Regions from separate parts of the Streptomyces sp. NPDC087901 genome, predicted to be linked through region 3. Evidence: riboswitches for the same ligand, from Rfam matches in the RefSeq annotation. Region 3 holds a riboswitch; each other region holds the start of a gene.
The links. A riboswitch is a leader RNA that binds a small molecule or an ion and turns the genes downstream of it on or off. The one in region 3 is predicted to bind thiamine pyrophosphate.

Region 1 (6,116 bases), on a different contig from region 3:
ACCGCACCCGGGCAACGCCTTCCCGGGGGGCGAGCCGCCCGAGGGGTACACGCCGACCGCACGCGACCTCCCCGTGATCAACCGCGAGGACACCGTCCAGGTCCGCGCCGTGCCCGACCCGCGGCCCGCCCAGGAGCCGGGTCTCGGACCGCTGTACGTCGTCGGTGACGTCCACGGCTATCTGGACGAGCTCCTCGCCGCCCTCGCCGAGCAGGACCTGATCGACTCCGAGGGCAGCTGGGCCGCGGGTCATGCCCGGCTCTGGTTCCTCGGCGACTTCACCGACCGGGGACCCGACGGAATCGGCGTCATCGACCTCGTGATGCGGCTGTCCGCCGAGGCCGCGGCCGCCGGCGGCTACTGCAAGGCCCTGATGGGCAACCACGAGCTGCTGCTCATCGGTGCCAAGCGGTTCGGCGACACCCCGGTCAACTCCGGTGCCGGCACCGCCACCTTCCAGGCCGCCTGGCTGCTCAACGGCGGCCAGAAGACCGACATGGAGCGGCTCCAGGACGTCCACCTCCAGTGGATGTCCCGACTCGACGCCGTCGTCGAGGAGGACGAGCACCTCCTGATGCACTCGGACACGACGGCGTACCTCGACTACGGCTCCACCATCGAGGACGTCAACGACACGGTGCACGCCATTCTCACGCGGAACGACGCCGATGAATGCTGGGACCTCTTCCGCAAGCTGACCAAACGGTTCGCCTTCCGCGACGAATCTGGTCCGCAGGCCGTGCAGGAGCTCATGGCGGCCTACGGCGGCCGACGCGTCGTCCATGGTCACAGCCCCATTCCCTACCTTCTGGGCGAGGTGGGTTCCGAGGACGGCGAGGACAGGTCGGGCCCGCTGGTGGACGGACCGCACGTGTACGCGGACGGGCTCGCCATCGCCATGGACGGCGGAGTGACCATGGCCGGAAAGCTACTGGTCGTCAAACTCCCGCTGCATGACTGACGTTCTTCGGGGAAGACGCATCCAGACCTGAATACGCGGACCACTGGGCCTATTTCCGGAAACCCCCTGTCACCCCGTGCCGTGGGCGCTCTACCATCGGCGTATCAGTAGCAGGCTCTCCTCCGTTTCCGCCCGACTGCCCGGTTCGAGCGGGCACACAGGCCCTACGGAGCATCGGGGGATGCACATGAACAGCGCTCCGCACCTGCTGACCGAGGACCGCCCCGAGTACGAGCGGATCCTCGACGACGCACTGCGTCACGCCCATGAACGACCAGATCTGGCCGCTGTCGGCGAACGGCTCAATCCGGTGCAGCTGCGCACCATGGCGATGGCTGCCACGGCGCTGATCACAGCGGCTGCGGCCACCGAGTACGAGCACTACGTGAAGGCTCGCGAAGAGATCCGCGCCGCTGCCGCCGGCACGGACGAAGACGGTGAACCCGACACCGGCCCGGCCGGCGCGCACCAGTCGGGCGCCGGCATAGGAGTCGTCATCACCGTGCTGGCTCCGGTGCTGGCAGGCACCGCCGCGGTGATCTTCCTGCTCATCGGCTACATCCTCAAGGCGCTCGACCCGCCTCCCTCGTTCGCGCGCAGCATGGTCGGCGCGGGCTGGTTCTTCGCGGCGGCGACCGCGGCCGCCATCCTCGTAGCCGCCGTCGCCCTCCTCATCACGGCCTTGCGCAACGGCTCGACATCGGTGGCCGCCGAGGAACAGGGCGAGGAACTGCCGGAGGATGTGGCACGAGCCAGGGAGGCCTGGCGCCACGCCCTGCTGGAACGCGGCATCCTGCCGTTCCTGCGGGACGCGCTCGCCGACCCCGGGGCCGCCCCGGCCGCGCGCATCCCGCACCGCTCGGCCAACCGCATCCCGAAGATCGGCTACAGCAGGCCGGACTTCTCCAGTCCGGACGACGGTCCCGCCGCCGCGCCCCGCCCGACGTTCACCAGTCCGGACTTCACCAGCCCCGACTTCGGCGGCCCGGAACACGAGCTGGACTGACGGCCCCGCACCCGGGAAGACCCGTCACCGACCCCGGGTGTCCCGGGCCCGGACAGCAGGGCGCGGGGCCGTTCGCGCCCTGCTCGGTTACGCCCGCCAGGCCCTAGTCCGCGATGGGCAGATAGACCCGGTTGCCCGCCGCCGCGAACTCCTTGGACTTCTCCGTCATCCCCTCCTCGATCTCCGCCTGCGAACCTCCGTGCTCACGCCGGATGTCCTGGGAGATCTTCATCGAGCAGAACTTCGGGCCGCACATCGAGCAGAAGTGCGCCGTCTTCGCCGGCTCGGCAGGCAGCGTCTCGTCGTGGAACTCCCTTGCCGTGTCCGGGTCGAGGGCCAGGTTGAACTGATCCTCCCAGCGGAACTCGAACCGGGCGTCCGACAACGCGTCATCCCAGTCCTGCGCTCCCGGATGCCCCTTGGCCAGGTCCGCCGCATGGGCCGCGATCTTGTAGGTGATGACCCCGGTCTTCACGTCGTCACGGTTGGGCAGACCGAGGTGCTCCTTGGGCGTCACGTAGCAGAGCATCGCCGTCCCCCACCAGGCGATCATCGCGGCTCCGATACCCGAGGTGATGTGGTCGTACGCCGGAGCCACATCGGTCGTCAGCGGGCCGAGCGTGTAGAACGGCGCCTCCTCGCAGATCTCCTGCTGGAGGTCGATGTTCTCCTTGATCTTGTGCATCGGTACGTGCCCCGGGCCCTCGATCATGGTCTGGACACCGAACCGCTTCGCGACGGTGTTCAGTTCGCCGAGCGTACGCAGCTCCGCGAACTGCGCCTCGTCGTTGGCGTCCGCGATCGAACCGGGCCGCAGCCCGTCGCCCAGGGAGTACGTCACGTCGTACGAGGCGAGGATCTCGCAGAGCTCCTCGAAGTTCTCGTAGAGGAACGACTCCTTGTGGTGCGCGAGGCACCACGCCGCCATGATCGAGCCGCCCCGGGAGACGATGCCGGTCTTGCGACGGGCCGTCAGCGGCACGTACGGCAGGCGCACGCCGGCGTGAACCGTCATGTAGTCGACACCCTGTTCGGCCTGCTCGATGACGGTGTCCTTGTAGATCTCCCAGGTCAGCTCCTCCGCCCTGCCGTCGACCTTCTCCAGGGCCTGGTAGAGCGGAACGGTGCCGATCGGAACGGGGGAGTTGCGAAGAACCCACTCACGGGTGGTGTGGATGTTGCGGCCGGTGGACAGATCCATGACTGTGTCGGCGCCCCACTTGGTCGCCCAGGTCATCTTGTCCACCTCCTCCTCGATGGAGGACGAGACCGCGGAGTTGCCGATGTTGGCGTTCACCTTCACCAGGAACCGCTTGCCGATGATCATCGGCTCGATCTCCGGGTGGTTGACGTTGGCCGGCAGAACGGCCCGGCCGGCCGCGATCTCGTCGCGCACCACCTCGGGCTCGACGTTCTCCCGGATCGCGACGTACTCCATCTCCGGGGTGACCTCGCCCCGGCGGGCGTACGCGAGCTGGGTGACGGGCCGGCCGTCCCGGCTGCGCCGTGGCTGGCGGGGGCGACCGGGGAAGACCGCGTCCAGGTTGCGCAGTCCCCCACGCGGTGAGGTGTGCTTGAGCCCGTCGTCCTCGGGGCGCACGGGACGTCCCGTGTACTCCTCGGTGTCGCCGCGGGCGATGATCCAGTTCTCCCGCAGAGGTGCCAGTCCGCGGCGGACATCAGTCTCCGTCGATGGATCGGTGTACGGCCCCGACGTGTCGTACAGCGTCACGTCCCTGCCGTTGGTGAGGTGCACCTGACGGACCGGCACCCGGAGGTCCGGGCGTGAGCCCTGGACGTATCCCTTGTGCCATCCGATGGACTTCCCGGCCTCGTCGTTCTGGTTCGAGGCAGGCGTGCGTGCGTCCGATGTGGTCATGAGACCTACTCCCTACGCCGGCATTACCCGGTAACAGGTTCGGCGGTCGGCGCAGCCTGTCCCGTACGGACGTACGGAGATCAGCGCCCTCTCAGCCCGGTGCTCCGAGCTCCCGCGTGTGCAAAGGTGCCACCACGCTAGCGCCCCCATGGGCAAGCTGAACAGAGGACCCCTTCCCTTCTTGCGATGATCGCCCGGTGACGTCCCCTCATAACGACTCCGAACCGCAGGGCCATCAGCACGCGCACTCGCACAGCCACGGCCCCGCCGCTCCCGTCTCCGGCCATCTGCGCAAGGTGATCGCCGCCGTGCTGATCCCGTTCGCGGCCGCGGTCGTCGTCGGGCTCGTGGTCCTCTGGCCCGGTGGTGCGCCGGCGCACGAGCGCACAGGTGTCGGTTTCGACCGGCAGACCCAGCAGGGCAAGGTGGCGAACGTCGGCAAGGTCGACTGCGCGGACGTGAACGCCTCGCAGATCCCGGTCAGCAGTGAGACATCGCCGCCTACGGGCGAGCCGGCCGGCGGCGATCGCCTCTGCGAGAAGGCCACCGTCGAGGTGACGAGCGGCCAGGACAAAGGCCGCACATTCATTGAGGTCGTCCAGCCGGACGCGCCCCGACAACTACGGAAGGGACAGGGGGTGGTGGTCGCGCACGCCCCCGACGCACCCCACGATCTCCAGTACTCCGTGACCGATGTGAACCGGAAGTTCCCGTTGCTGCTGCTGGCCGGGATCTTCGCCCTGGTCGTGGTGGCCGTGGGCAGAATGCGCGGGGTCATGGCGCTGGTGGCGCTCGCCCTGTCGTTCGCCGTCCTGACCCTGTTCATCCTTCCGGCCATCCTGCAGGGCTCGAACCCGCTGGTCGTGGCAGTCGTCGGGGCCGGCGCCATCATGCTGATCGCGCTCTACATCTGCCACGGGCTGACCGCCCGCACCTCGGTCGCCGTCATCGGCACCCTGATCTCACTGCTGCTGATCGGTCTGCTCGGCTCGCTCTTCATCGGCTGGGCGAGCCTGAGCGGGAACACCGACGACAACACCGGCCTCATCCACGGCCTGTATCCGCACATCGACATGAGCGGACTGCTGCTGGCCGGCGTCATCATCGGTTCCCTGGGAGTGCTCGACGACGTGACGGTCACCCAGACCTCGGCGGTCTGGGAACTTCACCAGGCGGACCCGACGATGAGTGCGAAGGAGCTCTACCGGGCAGGGATCAGAATCGGGCGCGACCACATCGCCTCGGTGGTCAACACCCTGGTGCTCGCCTATGCGGGCGCCGCGCTTCCACTCCTGCTGCTGTTCTCGATCGCCCAGAGCAGCATGGGGACGGTGGCCAACAGCGAGCTGGTGGCGGAGGAGATCGTGCGCACACTGATCGGCTCGATCGGACTGGTCGCCTCGGTGCCGGTGACCACCGCGCTCGCGGCGCTGGTCGTCTCCGCGGACCGCACCGGGCTCGCCGCGGATTCCGGTGCTCCGGCACCCGTACGGAGCGGCAGGGGACGTCGTCGTCGGGCGAAGGCCTGAGTGCCCGGACACGGAGAGCGATTCACCCGTTCGGCAGGTGTGCTGTTCGACCGGCATACGGGCCATGGGCACGGCCCTCGTCAGCCGGCGTTCTGTTCCTCGGCCAGAATCCGCCCCAGCGCTTCTTCCAGATTGCCCTCGAAGTCACCCAGCGTGCACTCCTGCCCGAGCGGCACGAGCTTGTCCGTCCGGTCGAGAAACGCCACGAGAGGCGCCGTGCCGGCCCGGAACAGCGCACGGTCAGCCCCCACCTGGAGCCGGATGTGGACGTCGGACAGCCCTTCGGGCTCCGTCGGCCCGATGTGCACATCGCCGTCACCACTGGGGCTGTTGAGACCGTCGAGCAGCAGCTCACGGCCGAAAGCCCAGGTGACGGGGGCGTCGCCGGGCAGATGGAAGGTCATCCGGATCGCGTACGGATCGCACACTTCGTACCGGAGCTCCACCGGGATCCGGAAAGAGAGCTCCTCGGAAACGAGGAAGCTCATCATGACCTCAGCTTGAACCGACTCGCGCATCGTTCAACCCCGCAGTAGATGAATCTGGCCAGGAATGATCCCCCATGGCCCTATTGACGCCATCGTGGTGCACCCGATAGCAGATCACAAGGAGTGATTTTTCAGATACTGATAGAGAACACGAACGAACGCAAGAGGCTGGCCACTTCGCCACGTAGTCGTTCGACTGCGGGGAGCAACCGTTCTGACTGGTCGAGGGGGACCGAAATGGCCATCGCGGCGG
Region 2 (6,116 bases), on a different contig from region 3:
CGAAGAACGCGACGGGCACGGCCATCAGGCCGAGCCGCACCGCGCCCCCGCGCAGCGACCGGGCGCGCGCGGCCTTCCCGCGCGCGCCCGGTCCGCGTACGGGAGTCTTCGCTACTTCACTACGAGCGAGGACCATGACTGGACCCACTGCTCGCGGTTCTTGGCGATCTCGTCCGGGGCGACGGTCGTCGGCTTGTCGACCGTGGCGCCGAACTCCGTGAAGAGGTCCGGCACCTTCGCGCCCTTGGTGACCGGGCTGACGAACATGTTGAGCGGCATGTCCTCCTGGAACTTCTTGCCGATCAGGAAGTCCAGCAGGGCCTTGCCGCCCGCCTCGTTCTTCGCGCCGTCGAGCAGGCCGGCGAACTCGATCTGGCGGAAGCACGTCGCGGTGGCGACCCCGGTCGGGGCGGTCTTCGGCTGCGGGTCCGCGTACAGCACCTCGACGGGCGGGCTGGAGGCGTAGCTGACGACGAGCGGCCGGTCGGCCTTGGCCTTCTTGCCGCCGGCGGAGCCGGAGAACTCCTCGTTGTACGCCTGCTCCCAGCCGTCGACGACCTTGACGCCGTTGTCCTTCAGCTTCTTCCAGTAGTCCTGGTAGCCGTCCTCGCCATAGGTGGCGACGGTGCCGAGGAGGAAGCCGAGGCCCGGCGAGGAGGTCGCGGCGTTCTCGGTGACGAGGAGGTTCTTGTACGCGGGCTTCGCCAGGTCGTCGAAGGACTGCGGCGGCGCGAGCTTCCTGTCGGCGAAGTACTTCTTGTCGTAGTTGACGCAGATGTCGCCGGTGTCGATCGGGGTGACCCGGTGCTTCGAAGCGTCCAGCTGAACGTCGGCCGCGACCTGGTCGACCCCCTTCGCCTTGTACGAGGTGAACAGGCCGTTGTCGAGGGCGCGCGAGAGCAGGGTGTTGTCGACGCCGAAGAACACATCGCCTCGGGGCGATCCCTTGGTCAGGATCTCCTGGTTGAGGGCGGCGCCCGCGTCCCCGCTCTTCAGCACCTTGACGGTGTAGCCGGTCTCCCGGGTGAACTCCTTCAGCACGTCCTTGGAGGCGTTGAAGGAATCGTGGCTGACGAGGGTGACGGTCTTGGAGCCGGTGCCCTTGGTACCGCCGGTGCCGGCGGCCGAGTCGTCGGAGCTTCCGCATCCGGCGAGCGCGGTCGCGCCGAGCGCGGCGGCGACGGCCGTCACCGCGATCTTCTTGGTGGTGTTCATGTGATTCCTCCTGGGATGACCAGGAAGAGACGCGGCCCTGCCCGCACCGGCGAAAACCGGAAGCGGGCAGGGCGCAACAGCTTGAGTAAGGTCCGAACTTCCTACCCGGAATGACCCGGGCGAGGTTCAGAGGGTCTGCGGCCAACCTGTTCCTGGTGCCGCACTCTCAGCGCTGTGGCGCTCCCCTGTCGGAATATGAAGTTGATTTCGAGCCCAGGCTACACGCCCGGTTCCGGCCTCAGCGCTCGGATGCCGCCAGCTGTCCGCAGGCCCCGTCGATCTCCTGGCCGCGGGTGTCCCGGACGGTCACCGGCACCCCGTGGGCGGCGATCGCCTCGACGAAGGCCTTCTCGTCCTCGGGCCGCGAGGCGGTCCACTTCGAGCCGGGCGTCGGATTCAGCGGGATCAGGTTGACGTGGACCCGCTTGCCCTTGAGGAGCCGGCCCAGCCGGTCGCCCCGCCAAGCCTGGTCGTTGATGTCGCGGATCAGCGCGTACTCGATGGAGATGCGGCGGCCGGACTTCTCCGCGTACTCCCACGCGGCGTCCAGTACCTCGCGCACCTTCCACCGGGTGTTCACCGGCACAAGGGTGTCGCGCAGCTCGTCGTCCGGGGCGTGCAGCGAGACGGCGAGGCGGCACTTGAAGCCCTCGTCGGCGAAACGGAGCATCGCGGGGACGAGACCGACGGTGGAGACCGTGATCCCGCGCTGCGAGAGACCCAGCCCGTCGGGCTCGGGGTCGGTCAGCCGGCGGATCGCGCCGACCACACGGTTGTAGTTGGCGAGCGGCTCACCCATGCCCATGAAGACGATGTTGGAGAGCCGGGCCGGGCCGCCGGGGACCTCTCCGTCGCGCAGCGCGCGCATGCCGTCCACGATCTGGTGGACGATCTCGGCGGTCGACAGGTTGCGGTCGAGACCTGCCTGTCCGGTGGCGCAGAACGGGCAGTTCATGCCGCAGCCGGCCTGCGAGGAGATGCACATCGTGACGCGCTCGGGGTAGCGCATCAGGACGGACTCGACCAGCGTCCCGTCGTGCAGCTTCCACAGCGTCTTGCGGGTGGTGTCGTCGTCGCAGCTGATGTGCCGGACCACGGACATCAGATCGGGGAACAACGCCTCGGCGAGCTTGTCCCGCGATCCGGCCGGGATGTTGGTCCACTCCGACGGGTCGTGCGCGTACCGCGCGAAGTAGTGCTGCGAGAGCTGCTGGGCGCGGAAGGGCTTCTCGCCGGTCGCGGCGACGGCTTCCTTGCGCTCGGCGGGCGTGAGGTCGGCGAGGTGCCGCGGCGGCTTCTTGGCTCCGCGGGGCGCGACGAAAGTGAGTTCTCCGGGCTTAGGCATGGTTCATCCAGTGTCGCAGACAGAACAGTGAGGGCCCGCCGCCCTGTGGACAACGGACCCTCACTCGTAAAACAGCAGGTCAGAAGCGGTGACCCGCTCGCTTGTCAGCCGGAGCCGACGAAAATCACCAGGAGCAGCCAGACCACCGGCGCGGTCGGCAGGAGCGAGTCGAGCCGGTCCATGATGCCGCCGTGCCCGGGCAGCAGCGTGCCCATGTCCTTGATCCCGAGATCTCTCTTGATCATGGACTCGCCCAGGTCGCCCAGGGTGGCGCTGGCAGCGACCGCGAGGCCGAGCAGCAGCCCCTGCCACCAGGTGCCGTCGTCGATCATGAACTGCATGCACAGCGCTCCGGCCACCATCGCGAAGGCCACGGCTCCGAACAGGCCCTCGCGGGTCTTTCCGGGGCTGATGCGCGGTGCCAGCTTGTTCTTGCCGAACCGCCAGCCGACGGCGTACGCACCCGTGTCGCTGACCACGGTCAGCAGCAGGAAGGTCAGAACCCGCTGGGGTCCGTCGTCGGCGGTCAGGAGCATGGCCACGAAGGTCGCCAGGAACGGCACGTAGAACGCGGCGAAGACTCCGGCCGTGACGTCCCTGAGGTAGCCCTCCGGCGGCTCGGTCATCCGCCAGACGAGCACCGCCAGGGCGGTCAGCGCCATGGCGATCCAGGCGCCCTCGGCGCCCCGCGCGTAACCGGCCACGACCATGGCCGCGCCACCGATCGCGAGTGGCACGAGCGGCGCCTTGATGCCCTTGCGCTCCTCCAGCCGGGAAGTGAGCTCCCAGAGGCCCACGACGACGGCGACCACGACCACGCCGACGAAGACGGCCTTGACGATGAAGAGCGACGCAGCGACGACGGCCCCGAGCCCCAGGCCGACCCCTATGGCGGCTCCCAGATCACGGCCCGCACGCTTCTTCTGCGGGGGTGGTGGCGCGGTGGACATGGGCTCCTGCGGCTTCTCGTCGCGGAACAGGGGGCCGCCGCTCAGGCGCCCGGCCCCCTGGTCCCGGTCATCACGGTCGTCAGCGTCTCTACCTGCGTCGGGAACGTCCGGCACGATGGGCATGGGCCGAGTCTGCTGGGCGTCATGCACATCGTATGCAGGACCCGCCGGAGCGGCCCGCATCTCGGGCGCAGCCCGGTGGCCGGCGCCCTGCGGGGCGCCCCAGGAAGAGTCGTTCATCAGACTTCGAGCAGCTCGGCTTCCTTGTGCTTCAGCAGCTCGTCCACCTGCGCGACGTACTTCGCGGTGGTGTCGTCGAGCTCCTTCTCGGCGCGGCGCACCTCGTCCTCGCCGGACTCCTTGTCCTTGACCAGCTTGTCGAGCGTCTCCTTGGCCTTGCGGCGGACGGCCCGGATCGAGATCTTGGAGTCCTCGGCCTTGGTCTTCGCGACCTTGATGTAGTCGCGACGGCGCTCTTCGGTGAGGTCGGGGAAGTTCACCCGGATGATATTGCCGTCGTTGCTCGGGTTGACGCCGAGGTCCGAGTCGCGGATGGCCTGCTCGATGTTGCGCAGCGCGGTCTTGTCGAACGGCGTCACAACGGCCATACGAGGCTCGGGCACCGAGAACGAGGCCAGCTGGTTGATCGGGGTCAGCGCACCGTAGTAGTCGGCGACGATCTTGTTGAACATCGCCGGGTGCGCACGGCCGGTACGGATCGCGGCGAAGTCCTCTTTCGCGACGACGACGGCCTTCTCCATCTTCTCCTCGGCCTCGAGGAGGGTTTCTTCGATCACCACGTGCTCCTGCGTGTCTTGAGTGGGCCCGGCGTGCTCGGGCCCGGCGGGTCCTGCGTCGCGTCCTCACCTGCACGGTGTCCGACCGGCAGGCCGTTGTCCATCTTTCGGGGCCGTCCCGTGGGCCCCCGGAACCTCACCGGGTCGCCCCGGTGGAGTCCCCCGGTTGTCAGCTCCGGGTGCCCTGGTCACTCACGAGCGTGCCGATCTTCTCACTCCTGACGGCGCGGGCGATATTGCCCGCGGTCGTCAGCTCGAAGACGAGAATCGGCAGCTGGTTGTCACGGCAGAGCGTGATGGCGGTGGCGTCGGCGACCTTGAGATCGCGGGCGAGCACCTCGCTGTACTCCAGCGCGTCGAACTTCACCGCGCCGGGGTTGGTCTTCGGGTCGGAGTCGTAGACCCCGTCCACGCCGTTCTTCCCCATCAGCAGTGCCTCGGCGTCGATCTCCAGGGCGCGCTGTGCCGCGGTGGTGTCGGTGGAGAAGTACGGCATGCCCATGCCGGCGCCGAAGATGACGACGCGGCCCTTCTCCAGGTGCCGTACGGCGCGCAGCGGAATGTACGGCTCCGCGACCTGGCCCATGGTGATGGCCGTCTGGACACGGGAGTCGATGCCCTCCTTCTCCAGGAAGTCCTGGAGCGCGAGGCAGTTCATGACGGTGCCGAGCATGCCCATGTAGTCGGACCGGGCCCGGTCCATGCCGCGCTGCTGGAGCTCGGCACCGCGGAAGAAGTTGCCGCCACCGATGACGATCGCGATTTCCGCGCCGCCGCGGACGACTGCCGCGATCTCGCGAGCGATGGCGTGCACGACGTCGGGGTCGACACCGAGACCCCCGCCGCCGGCGAACGCCTCACCGGACAGCTTCAGCATGAAGCGTCCGCGCACCTTGCCGTCGTCGCGCTTGTGGTCACCTGTTGCGGCGTCCGCGCCCTTGTTCATGGAGATTCTCCTCGTGCACATACGAAGAAGGCCATTGCCGGTGGGTCTGATGTCCCTCAGCGGCAATGGCCTCCTCGTCAGATCTGCGGTCGTACGGCGGTGTGCGGCCGTCGACTGCACCAGACCCTATCGGGGTCCACCGTTTTTCGCGGACGGACTCAGATGCCGACCTTGATGCGCGTGAAGCGCTTCAGGGTGACACCGGCCTCGTCCAGGACCTTCTGGACGGACTTCTTGTTGTCCAGCGCGTACGGCTGGCCAAGGAGTGTGGCCTCCTTGAAGAAGCCGTTGACGCGACCCTCGACGATCTTCGGGAGCGCGGCCTCGGGCTTGCCCTCGGCGCGCGTGGTCTCCTCGGCGACGCGGCGCTCGGCCTCGACGATCTCGGCCGGGACGTCCTCGCGGGACAGGTACTTCGGCGCGAAAGCGGCGATGTGCTGGGCAAGACCCTTGGCCAGGTCGGCGTCGGCCTTGTCCAGCTCGACCAGGACACCGATCTGCGGCGGCAGGTCGGGCATGGTGCGGTGCATGTACACGGAGACGAAGGCGCCGTTGAACTGCGCGAAGCGGTCCAGGACGATCTTCTCGCCGAGGTTGGCGTTGGCCTCGTCCACGTACGCCTGGACGGTCTTGCCGGGCTCGATCTCGGAGGCGAGAAGCGCCTCGATGTCGGCCGGGGAGGTCGCGGCGACGTGAGCGGCGAGCGTGTTGGCGACGGCCTGGAACTTGTCACCCTTGGCGACGAAGTCCGTCTCGCACTTCAGCTCGAGCAGGACGCCGGACGTCTTGTCCTCGGAGACGACGGAGACGACCGCGCCGTTCTCGGCAGAACGGCCTTCGCGCTTGGCGACGCCCTTCTGGCC
Region 3 (6,116 bases):
GTCCAGCAGCTCGATGGGGTCGGGCAGCAGGGTGCGCTCGTCCGCCACCACCTCCAGCTTGACCCAGTCGGTGCCGAGCGCCTCGCGGGCGAGCCGGGCGGTGAGCACGGCCTCGCCCGCCGTGAAGCAGCCCGCCGTGTTCGGCAGCACGCGGATGGAGAGCTTCTCCAGTACGGAGAGCACGGAGCCCCGCACGGTCGGGTCGAGCCGGCGCATCGCCACGGTCGTCAGCCCGGTGCCCGAGGCGGTCAGGGACCGCTCCAGCACGTCCAGGCTGGGCGCCCCGCCCGTTCCCATGATCAGCCGGGAGCCGAGGACGGTGCCGCCGAGGGTGAAGACGTCGTCGGACATGGTCAGCCTCCCTGGACCGCGGTGAGGACCTCGACCCGGTCGCCGTCGGTGAGCGCGGCAGCGGGCCACTGGCCGCGCGGCACGACGGTCTCGTTCAGGGCGGCCGCGACGCCCGAGGACGCGCTGGTCAGCGAGGCGACCAGGGTGTCCAGGGTGGTGCCCGGCGCGACGGCGAGGGCCTCGCCGTTCACGGAGACGGAAAGGGTGGTGGGCTCGGTCATGCGGGCTGCTCCTGAGGTACGGGGGCGGCGGCGGGCGAGAAGCGGCCGGCGGAGAAGGGGCGGGCCACCTCGGGCAGCTCGCCGTCCGCCAGCAGCTGCGCCATGGCGTCCCCGGTGACGGGGGTGAGCAGCACCCCGTTGCGGTGGTGGCCGGTGGCGAGATGGAGGCCGGGCAGCGCGGTGCGGCCGAGCAGCGGGGCGTTGTCGGGGGAGGCGGGGCGCAGACCGGCGCGGGTCTCGGTGAGCGGCAGTTCGGTGATGCCCGGCACCAGTTCGTGCGCGTCGCGCAGCAGCTCGTACACACCGCCCGCCGTGACGGTGGTGTCCCAGCCCATTTCCTCGCTCGTGGCGCCGATGACCAGCTCGCCGTTCTCACGGGGCACGAGATAGACGTGGCTGCCCCGGACCACGGCCCGCAGGGTGCGGGAGAGGAAGGGTGCGTACGTGGTGGGCACGGTCAGCCGCAGCACCTGGCCCTTCACCGGGCGGACCGGGGGCAGGACGTGCTTCGGCACCCCTGCGAGCCGGCCGCTGAGGCTGCCCGCGGCGAGCACCACCTGATCGGCCTCCGGCTGCGTACCGTCGGCCAGTACGGCTCCGGTGGCCCGGTCGCCCGTGACCGAGAGCCGCTCGGCACGTTGGCGGTGGAGGACGACCCCGGCCCGCTCGCACGCCGTCAGCAGTGCGGCGGCCAGCCGGCGCGGGTCGACCTGGTGGTCGCCGTCGACCCGCAGGCCGCCGCGTATGCCCGGTGCGAGCATCGGTTCGAGGCGGCGGCACTCCCGGCCGGTGAGCCACTCCGACTCCAGGCCCGAGCGGCAGTGCAGGGCATGGAGTTCCCGCAGATGGGCGCGGTCGTCGGCGTCCAGTGCGACGGCCAGGGTGCCGCAGGTGCGAAAGCCGATGTCCTGTCCGCTCGCCGCCTCCAGTTCGGCCGCGAACGCCGGATAGCGCGCGGCGGAGGCGACGTTGAGACCGAGCAGCATCTCCTCGCCGTAGTGGAGTTCGGTGACGGCGGCCAGCATCCCCGCCGCGACCTGGGCTGCGCCGCCGCCCGGTTCGGGATCGACGACGGCGGTGGCCAGGCCGCGCTGCGCGGCCCGCCAGGCGGTCACCAGGCCGATGATGCCGCCCCCGATGACGAGGACGTCGGACCCGTTCGTACGGTGTGTGCGCATGGGCGTCCAGCCCCTCCCTTCGCCGGCATGACCCGGATCAGGTTCGTACGGTCGAAGGCCGTCCAGCCTCCCTCTCAGCCCGGTACGACCGGGCTCCCGCGAGTGATGTGCACGGCTACCCTAAACCCCTGCCCCGCGCCCCCGGCAAGGGGAGCCGGTGGTGCCGTGAACGGGGGAAGGGGCGCGGTGGTCCGGTGGCGGCGAACCGGGAAGCACCTTCCTGACGGACCGTCAGTTGCTTAAGGTGGAAGGGTGGACGAGCAGACCGGACAACAGCAGACAGAGCCGCGGCAGAGCCGCCGCGTCGTGATCGCCGGAGCGGGCATGGCGGGCGTACAGACCGCGGTGGCCCTGCGAGAACAGGGCTTCACCGGCCCCGTCACGCTGATCGGCGCCGAACCGCACCAGCCGTACGACCGGCCCCCGCTGTCGAAGGCGGTCCTTCTCGGCAAGGCCGAGGACTCGGCCTTCGACATCGACTTCGAGGCGCTGGACATCACCCTGAGGCTCGGCCTCGACGTGACCGCGCTGCGCGCGGGCGACCACGAACTGGACACCCCGGACGGGCCCGTCCCCTACGACGTCCTGGTTGTCGCCACCGGCGCCGAGCCCCTGATGCTGCCCGGCACCGAGGGCGTCCCGGGCGTCCACCTCCTGCGCACGCTGGACGACGCCGCGCGGCTGCGCCCGGTCCTCGAACAGCGGCACGATGTCGTGGTCGTCGGCGCGGGCTGGATCGGCGCCGAGTTCGCCACCGCGGCCCGCGCGGCCGGCTGCGCGGTCACCGTCGTCGAGGCGGCCGGACGCCCGCTCGCCGGCGCGCTGCCCGCAGAGGTGGCGGCCCCCATGACCGGCTGGTACGCCGAGAGCGGCGCCGCACTCGTCACCGGTGCCCGGGTCGACCGCATCGAAGCCGGTCACGTGGTCCTGGCGGACGGCCGTGAGATCCCGGCGGACGCGGTCGTCGTCGGCATCGGCGCCCGGCCCGCGACCGGCTGGCTGGCCGGATCGGGGATCGAGCTCGGCCCGGACGGATCGGTGACCGCGGACGCGTCCCTGCGCACCTCGCTCCCCGATGTGTACGCGGTCGGGGACTGCGCCTCCTTCCCCTCGGCCAGGTACGGTGAGCGGCTGCTCGTCCACCACTGGGACAACGCCCTCCAGGGGCCGCGGACCGTCGCCGCCGCCGTCACCGCCGCCACCCCGGAGGGCGACGGGCAGCTCCCGGTCTACGACCCCGTGCCCTACTTCTGGTCCGAGCAGTTCGGCCGCTTCGTCCAGTACGCGGGCCACCACGCGGGGGCCGACACCCTGGTGTGGCGAGGCGATCCGGCCGAACCCGCGTGGACGGTGTGCTGGCTGCGCGCCGGGGCGCTCGTCGCCGTACTGGCGGTCGGCCGTCCGCGCGATCTGGCGCAGGGGCGCAAACTCGTCGAATCGGGGGCGGAGCTCGCCCCGGAGCGGGTCGCCGACCCCTCCGTGCCCCTGAAATCGGCCACGCTCTGACGGCGCGTCCGGCCCCCGTACGGGCGGCCCGGGTACCGACTGCCGGTCCGGGATGGCACGCTTGTCCCCGTGACCGAGATTGACGCAAAGATCGATGCTCTCGTCCCTGCCTGGCTCCACCTTCCCGACATCGCCGAAATGTTCGGTGTCGAGGTGACACGCGTGCGCCAGCTGGTCAAGGACGGTCAGCTCATTGCCCTACGACGTGGTGAGAACCGTGCGCTTCAGGTGCCTGCCGCCTTCATCGACGGCGACAAGGTGGTCAAGGGCCTTTCGGGGACCCTGACGCTCCTGAGGGACGACGGCTACTCCGACGCGGAGATGCTGGAATGGCTCTTCACCCCCGACCCGAGCCTGCCGGGCACGCCCGCGCAGGCGCTGAGTGAGAATCGCGGCACGGAGGTGAAGCGCCGCGCCCAGGCGCTCGCCGTCTGACCGACAGCCGCACGGGGGACGCGGGCCGCACGACGCGGCCCGCGTCCCGCGCGGCGCCACCGAACCACCGCCATCGCCTTCCCCGGGGGGAACCGCACCATGTCCACGCCTCGCGCGCTGCTGTCCGACGCCCGGCTCTACCTGTGCACGGACGCCCGCCGGCGCCAGGGTGACCTTCCCGCGTTCCTCGACGCGGTCCTCTCCAGTGGCGTGGACATCATCCAGCTGCGCGACAAGGGCATGGAGGCGGCCGAGGAGCTCGAACACCTCGCGGTCTTCGCCGACGCCTGCAAGCGCCACGGCAAGCTCCTCGCGGTCAACGACCGGGCCGACGTCGCCCACGCCATCGGTTCCGACGTGCTGCACCTGGGCCAGGGCGACCTGCCTGTCCCGGCCGCACGCGCGATCATCGGCGATGACGTGGTCATCGGCCGCTCCACCCATGCCGAGTCCGAGGTCGACGCGGCCGTCGCCGAACCCGGTGTGGACTACTTCTGCACCGGCCCCTGCTGGCCCACGCCGACCAAGCCCGGCCGGCACGCCCCCGGCCTGGATCTCGTCCGCTACGCCGCCTCGCTCGCCCCCGCCCGTCCGTGGTTCGCCATCGGCGGGATCGACGCAGACAACCTCGACGAGGTGCTGGACGCCGGAGCGCGCCGGGTCGTCGTCGTGCGGGCCGTCACGGAGGCATCCGATCCGGCTGCTGCCGCCGCCGGACTGGCGGGAAGGATCCGCGACCGCGCCGCCGGGTGATGCGGGGGCCGAAGGTGCCGGTTTGAGACATGAGTGTCCGAAGTGTGGACAAAGAAGCGGGTAATCGAGGCAAATCGCCCCAGTTCGGTTGGGAGCTTGCCGCGCCCTGGTTAACCTGCCGGTATGGCCCTTGGTACACCTTCCACCAGGACGGATCACGCGCGCACCGTGCGTGAGATGCTCGCGACCGGCAAGACCTCGTACTCCTTCGAGTTCTGGGCGCCCAAGACCGAGAAGGGCGAGCGGAACCTCTGGAACGCGCTGCGCCGGGTCGAGGCGGTGGGACCGAGCTTCGTCTCCGTGACGTACGGAGCCGGCGGATCCACCCGGGCCGGCACGGTGAAGGCGACCCAGGACATCGCCGCCGAGTCCACGCTCACGCCGGTCGCGCACCTCACCGCCGTCAACCACTCCGTCGCCGAACTGCGCAACATGGTCGGTCAGTACGCGGACGCCGGTATCCGGAACATCCTCGCCGTGCGTGGAGACCCGCCGGGCGACCCGATGGGTCCGTGGGTCGAGCACCCGCAGGGCGTGCGGTACGCGGCGGACCTCGTCCGGCTGATCAAGGAATCCGGCGATTTCTGCGTCGGCGTCGCGGCATTCCCCGAACGGCACCCGCGCTCGGCGGACTGGGACACCGACATCCGGCATTTCGTGGACAAGTGCCGCGCCGGTGCGGATTACGCGATCACGCAAATGTTCTTCGATCCGGAGAGTTATCTGCGGATGCGTGACCGGGTGGTCGCTGCGGGTTGCGAAACCCCGGTCATCCCCGAGGTGATGCCCCTCACGAGCGTCGGGCAATTGGAGCGATTCGCGCAGCTCAGCAATGCGACGCTGCCCGCGTCCCTGAAAGAACGCATCCTCGCCGCCAAGGACGATCCCGCCGCTGTACGCTCCATTGGCATCGACTTCGCAACGCGGTTCTGCGCGAAGCTGCTTTCCGAGGGTGTCCCCGGGCTGCACTTCATCACGTTGAACAACTCGACGGCGACGCTCGAAATCTACGAAAATCTCGGACTGCACAAGCAGTCGTGACCGGCCGTACCCGCCGCGACCCGGGGCGGTGGCCGTAGAAGGGGGCGGGCATGGGCTGGACGGTCCTCTACATCGCGTTCGGCATCGTTGCGCTGTGGCTGCTCGGCGAGGTGCTGCTGCAGTACAAGGCACGCCTGCGCTGGCGCCTGCTCGCCTTCACCGGCTTCGTCGGTGTCGTCATCGGTGTCCTGATGCCGTCCGTGTTCGTCATCGCCGTCGGCGCGATCGCCTTCGCGACTGGCCAGACGTACGTCACGCTCTCCTTCCGTCGCGGCTTCTCGACCGGCTGGGCCATAGGGGGCAGCCCGGGGGAGAGCCGGCGCCGCCGCGGCGGCACCGACCGCGAGCCCACACTCCAGGTCTCGGACCTGGAGATGGAGCACGACGGTGAGGAGCCGGCCCAGCCGTCCGCCGCACCGCAGGCCGGTGCGGCCGCGGTCTACGCGCCGGAGCCACTGCCCGACGACACCGGTCAGTACGGCATCTACACCGATCACCGCCCGCAGCACGAACACCAGCAGGATCAGTACCAGCAGGATCAGTACCAGGAGCACCAGCAGCCGCAGGGACAGCCGCAGTACGCCGCGTACACCGACTACTCCCCGTACCCGGCGCAAGGCCAGGAACCCCC

Region 1: linked by a shared signal. The riboswitch ahead of thiC (phosphomethylpyrimidine synthase ThiC) and the one ahead of thiO (glycine oxidase ThiO) in region 3 are both predicted to bind thiamine pyrophosphate.
Region 2: linked by a shared signal. The riboswitch ahead of ACIOEW_RS21610 (thiamine ABC transporter substrate binding subunit) and the one ahead of thiO (glycine oxidase ThiO) in region 3 are both predicted to bind thiamine pyrophosphate.

Annotation. Positions count from the first base shown of each region.
Region 1 is NZ_JBIUUC010000004.1:180,002-186,117, forward strand. It holds gene ACIOEW_RS14530 (metallophosphoesterase) at 1-961, shown strand, start outside; gene ACIOEW_RS14535 (hypothetical protein) at 1,143-1,967, shown strand; gene thiC (phosphomethylpyrimidine synthase ThiC) at 2,071-3,846, opposite strand; TPP riboswitch at 3,839-3,972, opposite strand; gene ACIOEW_RS14545 (YibE/F family protein) at 4,044-5,375, shown strand; gene ACIOEW_RS14550 (SsgA family sporulation/cell division regulator) at 5,456-5,893, opposite strand; gene ACIOEW_RS14555 (IclR family transcriptional regulator) at 5,995-6,116, opposite strand, start outside.
Region 2 is NZ_JBIUUC010000006.1:304,568-310,683, reverse strand. It holds gene ACIOEW_RS21615 (ABC transporter permease) at 1-25, opposite strand, end outside; gene ACIOEW_RS21610 (thiamine ABC transporter substrate binding subunit) at 112-1,215, opposite strand; TPP riboswitch at 1,296-1,412, opposite strand; gene rlmN (23S rRNA (adenine(2503)-C(2))-methyltransferase RlmN) at 1,454-2,560, opposite strand; gene ACIOEW_RS21600 (phosphatidate cytidylyltransferase) at 2,665-3,750, opposite strand; gene frr (ribosome recycling factor) at 3,750-4,307, opposite strand; gene pyrH (UMP kinase) at 4,477-5,253, opposite strand; gene tsf (translation elongation factor Ts) at 5,412-6,116, opposite strand, start outside.
Region 3 is NZ_JBIUUC010000001.1:989,498-995,613, forward strand. It holds gene ACIOEW_RS04395 (thiazole synthase) at 1-351, opposite strand, end outside; gene thiS (sulfur carrier protein ThiS) at 354-572, opposite strand; gene thiO (glycine oxidase ThiO) at 569-1,750, opposite strand; TPP riboswitch at 1,748-1,860, opposite strand; gene ACIOEW_RS04410 (FAD-dependent oxidoreductase) at 2,075-3,256, shown strand; gene ACIOEW_RS04415 (Rv2175c family DNA-binding protein) at 3,326-3,691, shown strand; gene thiE (thiamine phosphate synthase) at 3,791-4,444, shown strand; gene metF (methylenetetrahydrofolate reductase [NAD(P)H]) at 4,568-5,485, shown strand; gene ACIOEW_RS04430 (hypothetical protein) at 5,536-6,116, shown strand, end outside.